Regions from separate parts of the Viridibacterium curvum genome, predicted to be linked through region 2. Evidence: predicted binding sites of a transcription regulator. Region 2 holds the regulator's gene; the other holds the start of a gene.

Region 1 (3,935 bases), on a different contig from region 2:
GCTTCGTGTTCATCGACGAGCAGCGGGTTGATCTCGATCTCGCGTACCCAGGGCAGCTCGCAGACGAGCTCCGAGATGTGTAGGAGGATGTCCTCGACATCGTCGATGCGCGCTGCGGGCATGTTGTTGTGGGTACCCAGCAGGGTTGCAGCGCGCGTGCCGCGGATGAGGTCTTGCGCAAGGAAGCGGTTGAGCGGTGGCAGGGCCACGGCACGGTCGGCCCACCAGTCGGGGTCGGTACTGCGTTCGCCGAAGCCGATCACCGGGCCGAACACCGGGTCGCGCCAGACGCGGATCATCAGGGCGCGCGTCGATTCGTACTCGCGCATTGCTTCGACACAGATCCCCTCCTTGCTGGAGCCGGGCATGCGGGCATCAAGTTCGGCGCGCAGCTCTTCGAATGCCAGGTGTGCTGCAACGGTGCTGGCAATATTGCGACGGGTGAGCAGGGCTCGGCGGGCCGCCGGCAAGGCCACATTGGGGCGCAGTGTGACGGGAAAGCCGATGTCTTGCGCCAGCGAGGCAGCTTCTTCTGCCGTGTTGGCGAGAAAGCTGGGCGGCACTGCGACATGGAAGGCGGACAGCACGGCCATGGCTTCCTGCCGCAGGAGCGTGGTACGACGGCGGGCCAGTGCGTTGTCGATGATGAAGCGCGCAGCCTGGGTCAGCGGCAGACGTTCGTCGACGAGTGGAGCGGGGGCCTGCGTCAGCAGGGTCTGGTTGCGGTAGTAGGCCGAGAGGTGCGAGAAGAGCTCGACCGCTACCTCGGGCGTACGCAGTGAAGGGATGCCGGCCTCGCGAAACATCTCGCGCGCCTGGCGAGTCTGGTCTTCGCCCAGCCAGCAAGTGAGGATGGGCTTTTCGGTCGTCTTGTGCAGTTCAATGACGCGACCTGCGACTTCATTGGGGCGAGTCATGGCCTGCGGAGTCAGCAGGCATAACACGCCGTCCACGCCATCGTCATCAAGCAGCGCGGCCAGCGCATTCGCGTAGCGCTCGGGGTCCGAGTCGCCGACCAGATCGATGGGGTTATCGAGCGACCAGTGTGGCGGCAGGATGCGATCCAGCCGCGTCAGCGTACGGGTGGACAGCTGTGCCAGCGGAATGCCCAGGTCACCGGCGCGGTCTGCTGCCATCACACCGGGGCCGCCCCCGTTGGTGATGATGGCGAGCCGGTTACCGCGCGGGCGGAAGTGGGCGAACAGCGCTTTCGTGGCGGCGTAGAGCTGGCTCAGGTTATAGATTCGGATGACGCCAGCACGGCGCAGGGCAGCGTCGAACACGGCATCGTCACCTACCACCGCGCGAGTGTGTTGTTGGGCGGCGCGCAGGGCCTGCGGATGACGCCCGACCTTGAGGATCATGATGGGCTTGGCTCGTGCCGCGGCGCGGATGGCGGAGAGGAAGCGCCGTGCGTTACGTATGCCTTCGATGTAGAGCAGGATGCTCTCAGTGCGGTAGTCCCACACCATGTAATCGAGGATCTCGCCGAAATCCAGATCGCTGGATGCGCCGAGCGAGACCACATTGGAGAATCCGACCTGGTTGGGACGTGCGTAATCGAGAATGGCCGCACAGAGGGCACCCGATTGCGAGATGAAACCAATCGAGCCGGGCAGTGCTTGTGCCTGCGCAAAGGTGGCATTGAGGCCGATCTGCGGTCGTGCGACGCCGAGGCTGTTGGGTCCGAGCAGGCGCATGCCGTACTGGCGTGCCGTACGCACGACTTCCATCTCCAGTCGCGCGCCGTCCGCGCCACTCTCACCGAAGCCCGCGGACAGGACAGTTGCTGTGCGTACGCCGGCTTTGCCGCATTGCTCGATGATGGCGGGCGTCGTGGCGGCCGGAGTGGCAATGATGGCCAGATCGACCTTGAAGCCGACATCCCCGATGCGTCGCACGCAGGGAACGCCCTGCACGGTTTTGTATTTTGGATTGACAGCAATGAGCTTGCCGCGGAACTGCCCGGCCAGCATGTTGCGCATCAGTACCTGACCGAGCGCTCCCTCCCGCTCGGTGGCGCCGATGATTGCCACGCTGGAAGGCTCGAAAAGCGCGGAGAGGTAGTGCTTCTCATCCATGACAAGGCCTGCCGTGGTACTCGCACAGCGAGTACGAAAAAGTCTGTGGCTTAGACGGAAGTTGCAGGGTTGGTGTCATGCAAGCTGTTGATTTGAATACATGCTCACGCAAGTCTCGCCTCTTGCTGTTGATGGGTATCAAACCCGCCATCCCACAAACATCGCCTTCATCGCGAAGAAGCTTACCCCCAGACTGATGGCTTTCGTATCAGGCAAGGTCTCGGCATTGCTCCGATGCAGCTGGGGCGGTGGTGCATCAGAGCTGATTGATGCGCGATGTCATGATGGTTCAGATAATGCCGGGCTTGATCGAGAAGGTCATCTACGCGATCAGTTCTTCAAGCCTGACGGGGAATGTGGGTCATCGCACGCTCGTGCCGGATCAGCGTATTTGCCGGACTGGTTCGCTGACCCCGATTCGCGTGGGCGTCCGCACCGGGCCCGGGGGGCGCATTGTCTTGAAGCCAACGCAATCCGCCGCATGAAATTGAGCGCGCCTTAGTACACCGGCTTGCCGAAGCGGATTTCCTGCAGGATCTTGGCGGAAATTTCTTCGATGGACCGTGCAGTGGAGTCGATGAAGGGGATGCCTTCACGCTGCATCATCTTCTTGGCCGACTCCAGTTCGGCGCGGCAATTTTCGATGGATGCGTATTTGCTGTTGGGGCGCCGTTCCTGACGGATCTGCGACAGCCGTTCCGGCGTGATGGTGAGACCGAAGAGCTTGTTGCGGTGGCGCTGGATCTCTCCGGGCAACTTGTTGCGCTCGAAGTCTTCGGGGATCAACGGGTAGTTGGCAGCCTTCACGCCATACTGCATGGCGAGGTACAGGCTGGTCGGCGTTTTTCCTGAACGCGATACGCCGACGAGAATGACGTTCGACTGCTCAAGATTCTTGTCGCTGACGCCATCGTCATGTGCGAGCGTGAAGTTGATGGCTTCGATACGACGCTTGTAGTCCTCGCTTTCGGCAATGCCGTGGAAGCGTCCGACCGCGTGTGTGGACTTCACTCCGAGCTCTTGTTCGAGGGGCGCGATGAAGGTGCCGAACAGGTCGATGAAGTGCGCGTTGCACTCGTGCAGCGCAGCAATCGTGTCGGTTTGCACCAGCGTGCTGAAAACCAGCGGACGGGTGCCGTCACGTTTTTCGGCTTCGCGGATGTTGCGAGCGCAGTCGAGCGCCTTGTCCAGCGAATCGATGAAAGGCGCACGCACCTGACGGAACTCGCAGTCCGGAAACTGCGCCAGCAGGCTGTGTCCGAGCGTTTCGGCAGTAATGCCCGTGCCGTCGGAGACGAAGAAAACGGTGCGGCGGGGTTGGCTGCTCATCGTGATGCCCTCGTATATACCCATTATCTTCGTGCCGCGTGATGCCCATCACAACGGTTGGGGTAAGCTCTGATGCGGCGCACAAAATCGCGTCGATAGAATGCTGCCCAAAGCTGCTTGACGCAAGTGTTTGCGTCAATAGATCACATTCTCTCTTCCTCATAGAGGTGCCCCGATGAGTGCGTACGTCATCCCGTTCGAATCCCTGCGCATGACGGATGTTGAGGAGGTGGGAGGCAAGAATGCCTCGCTCGGCGAGATGATCAGCCAGCTTGCCGCTGCGGGTGTGCGAGTGCCGGGTGGTTTTGCGACGACGGCATTTGCGTACCGCGAGTTTCTTGCCACCGATGGTCTTGCAGCGCGTATTCATGCGGCGCTCGAAACGCTGAACATCGATGACGTAGAGGCACTTGCAAGGACAGGCGCGCAGATCCGTCAGTGGATCATGGAAACGCCCCTGCCGGCGAAGCTCGAAGCCGACATCAAGACGCACTACGAACGCCTGGTGGCGGAGGGTGAGGGCAG
Region 2 (3,935 bases):
TTGTGGGCGATCATTGGCGCCTTCATCTGGGGGCTGGCGACACGTTCGCCGGTGCGCGTTGATGTCATCAAGGATCGCACGACGCTGGCCCGCGAAGTCGAGGGCGGCTTCATCGAGAACATCTATGTGTTGCAGCTCATGAACACGAGCGAGATCGCGCGCGAGTTCCGCATCAGTGTCAGTGGCCTGTCCGATATCCGGCTCGATGGCAACGCCAGCCAGCTTGTGCAGGCTGCCAGCAACCGCACGCTGACCGTGCATGTGCGGGCGCCGGTCGAGGCGGCCGAGCGCGGCTCGCATCCCATCTACTTCGACGTCAATCTCGACGACCCGGAAATCCGGCCGCTGCGCGAGAAGAGCGTCTTCATCATGCCCTGAGGGAGAGCCCATGAGCGCCACATCGCCCCTGCACCATAGCGCCGCGACGAAGCCCTGGTACCGCGAGCCCTGGCCCTGGTTTCTCATGAGCCTGCCGGTCACTGCCGTGCTGGCGGGCATCGTGACGACGGTCTACGCGGTTCGTACCAACGATGGCGTGGTAGCCGACGACTATTACAAGCAGGGGCTGGCTATCAACCAGACACTTGCGCGTGACGACATGGCGGCGCAGTTGGGCCTGCGAGCCAGTCTCGACGTGGTCGATGGCATGGCGCAGGTGAGCCTCAGCGGCAAGGATGGTGTGACGCTGCCCACCGAATTGCGCCTCACCTTGAGCCATCCAACGCGGCAGGGCGGTGACCAGCAGGTGGTACTGAAGCGCACGGGGGCTGCCTATCGGGGCGAGCTCGTGCTGCAGGGCAGCGGGCTGCGCACAGTGATTCTTGAGGACGCCATGCGCAGCTGGCGTCTCAGTGCCGGCGTGCAGTTGCCTGCCACAGGCACTGAGCTGTTGCCGCGTACGCCCGCTACGGCATCTGTCGTCACAGCGCCCTGACACAGGAGGGCCGAATGCGCCGCTTGATCCTGATTTTCTGGCCGTCATTTCTCGCCGCAGGCGTGGCAGAGGTGGTCTTCTTCACGCTCATCGATCCGCAAACGCTTTACCTCTTGGGCGAGCCGGTGCATGCATCGCGGATTGCGACCTATTCGACTGGTTTCTTTGCATTCTGGGTGCTTTGCGCGGCGTCAAGCTGGGCAACGCTTTTCTTTGCGCGCGGTCGCGACGACATCAATCAGCCGCACTGATCACGCGGCACTCATTCAGGCTTCGCGGTACACCAGTACCGGGATGGTGGTGTGGGTCAGCACCTTGTGTGTCTCGGATCCGATCAGCAGGCCAGCTAGCCCACGCCGGCCATGCGAAGCCATGAAAATCAGGTCGCAGCCGGCCTTGGAGGCCGTGTCGATGATCATTTGCCAGGGCGTGTCGCTGATGTCGGTGTGCGTCTCGGCGATCAGGCCAGCGGCGACAGCTTCGGCGCGTACCTTGCCGAGAATGGTTTCGGCCATTTCACGGGTGTCGCGCTGGAAATCGTCGCGGCTTTCCGGCGCAATGAGGGCGCCTTCACCAACGATGGGCAGCGGATAGTCCGGCTGCACATGCAGAAACGTGATGCGTGCCGCGAGTGATTGAGCAAAGGCAACGGCCTTGCTGGCTGCGTGGGCCGACAGGGGTGAGCCATCGACCGGTACGAGCAGGTGTTTGTACATGATGCTTACCTCCTGCATGAAACCATGAGGGAACCCATGGTTCATGCTAGACCCCGGCAAGGCATCCTGCCCGCATGGCGGCGGGCATGTTTGATGCAGGTAAAACCCGGGGCGGGGGTCAGCAGTTATTGTGGTCCAGCAGTTTGCGCAGACCGTCGCCATCCAGGATGCGGATGTGCTTCTGCTGCACGCCGATCAGCCCTTCGTCGTGGAAGCGCGAGAAGGCGCGGCTGACCGTTTCGAGCTTGAGACCGAGGTAGGAGCCGATTTCCTCGCGCGTCATGCGCAGGTGGAATTCGGACGAGGAGTAGCCGCGCAGCTTCATGCGCTGCGACAGGTTGATCAGGAAAGCGGCGATGCGTTCTTCGGCGCGCATCGAACCGAGCAGGATCATGAGGCTCTGGTCGCGCACGATCTCGCGGCTCATGAACTTGTGGAACTCGCGTTGCAGCGAGCGGATCTCGTGTGAAAGCACCTCAAGCTGGTCATAGGGCATGACGCAGACTTCACTGTCTTCCAGCGCGGTGGCGTTGCAGACGTGGGTGTCGTTGCTGATGCCATCCAGACCGAGGATCTCGCCCGCCATCTGGAAGCCGGTGACCTGTTCGAGACCTTCCTCGGTGAGGATGTCGGTCTTGAAAAAGCCGATCTTGATGGCGTAGAGCGCGTTGAAGGGATCGCCTGCGCGGTAGAGCGGTTGGCCACGCTTGATCTTGCGGCGTGCCACCAGGCTGTCGAGCTTGTGCAGGTCGTCGTCTTCGAGTCCGACGGCGAGGCAGAGCTCACGCAGGTTGCACTGGGAACATGCGGTACGCATGTTGTTCGCGGTGATGGGGATGATTTGCTGATCCATTTTGCTTTCCTGCGTTGCTGATCAGGAGCTTATTGGCAATAGCTATCAAGTCTCTTGATCGTCATCAAAGTTTCAGACTGGAAACTCTGCAAAGGTCCGATACAGATGATCGTAACAGAGGCCGCAGCATGCCGAAGAATATTAGTTTCAACCCCGACCTGATCCGGCGCTACGACCTGCCGGGTCCTCGTTATACCTCATTCCCGACTGCAGACAGGTTTGTCGATGTTTTCGACTCGACCGCGCTGGAGCAGCATCTGGCCCGTCGCGCCAGCGACGGCGTTCTGGGCGGCATCGAGCGAGGGCTGTCCCTGTATTTCCATATCCCGTTCTGCAATACCGTCTGCTACTACTGCGGCTGCAACAAGATCGTCACGAAAGACCGCTCGCTTGCGGACCGCTACATTTCGTATCTTGATCGCGAAATGTCGATGCAGACGGCCTTCCTGTCCGGTTCGCGCCAGGTTTCGCAAATGCATTGGGGCGGCGGCACGCCGACTTTTCTCGATGGTCGCGAGATCGTGCGTCTGATGCGTGCCATCCGCGAGCACTTCCAGCTCAAGCGGGATGGCGAGTACTCGATCGAGATTGATCCGCGCAAGGTCAGCAACGACAAGGTCGCCCTGCTGGCAGATGAAGGCTTCAACCGCATGAGCATCGGTGTACAGGACTTCGATCCGCTGGTGCAGATGGCAGTCAACCGGGTACAGAGCATCGCAGAGACGCGTAGTGTGGTTGATTCGGCGCGCACCAACGGTTTCCGCTCGGTGAGCATGGACCTGATCTACGGTTTGCCCTTGCAGGATGTGTCACGTTTCGCCAATACGCTCGATTCAGTGCTGGAGATGCAGCCGGATCGCCTGGCGCTGTACAGCTATGCCCATTTGCCCGCGCGGTTCATGCCGCAGCGGCGTATTGATGCCGGGCAGCTCCCGGCGCCGGAGGAAAAGCTGGCCTTGCTCGCGCTGGCCATCGAGAAGCTGGGCGAGGCGGGTTACGTCTATATCGGCATGGATCACTTTGCCCGCCCCGACGACGAACTGGCGGTCGCCCAGCGGCGTGGCAGCCTGCACCGCAACTTTCAGGGCTATTCCACGCATGCCGAGTGTGATCTGCTGGCGTTTGGTGTTTCTGCCATCAGCAGTGTCGGCGGCGCCTACAGCCAGAACGAGAAGGATCTTGCCCAGTACTACGCAGCAATCGACCGTGGCGATCTGCCAGTGATGCGCGGGTGGGTGATGAGTAGTGATGACATGATGCGCCACGCCATCATCCAGTCGCTGATGTGTCACTTCGAATTGTCGCTGGAGGCGATAGAGCAAGCTTTTGGCATCAACTTCCGTGAAACATTCGCGTATGAGATTGCGGCTTTGCGGCCGCTTGAAGATGCGGGACTGGTACGTCTCGATGGCGACTGGCTGAGCGTGACGGA

Evidence for each region. The regulator FNR, encoded in region 2, switches genes on or off when oxygen is low (the NO sensors DNR and NnrR bind a similar motif). The targets are predictions, from matches to a motif close to TTGANCTAGNTCAA.
Region 1: ABEA02_RS05370 (bifunctional acetate--CoA ligase family protein/GNAT family N-acetyltransferase) is a predicted target of FNR. The motif match lies at 2,210-2,223, and genes of this name have one in related genera.

Annotation. Positions count from the first base shown of each region.
Region 1 covers NZ_BAABLD010000005.1:266,719-270,653, forward strand. Annotated here, with positions in the region: gene ABEA02_RS05370 (bifunctional acetate--CoA ligase family protein/GNAT family N-acetyltransferase) at 1-2,081, opposite strand, end outside; gene ppsR (posphoenolpyruvate synthetase regulatory kinase/phosphorylase PpsR) at 2,580-3,410, opposite strand; gene ppsA (phosphoenolpyruvate synthase) at 3,586-3,935, shown strand, end outside.
Region 2 covers NZ_BAABLD010000001.1:98,552-102,486, forward strand. Annotated here, with positions in the region: gene ccoG (cytochrome c oxidase accessory protein CcoG) at 1-378, shown strand, start outside; gene ABEA02_RS00490 (FixH family protein) at 389-934, shown strand; gene ABEA02_RS00495 (hypothetical protein) at 949-1,185, shown strand; gene ABEA02_RS00500 (universal stress protein) at 1,201-1,650, opposite strand; gene fnr (fumarate/nitrate reduction transcriptional regulator Fnr) at 1,769-2,503, opposite strand; gene hemN (oxygen-independent coproporphyrinogen III oxidase) at 2,632-3,935, shown strand, end outside.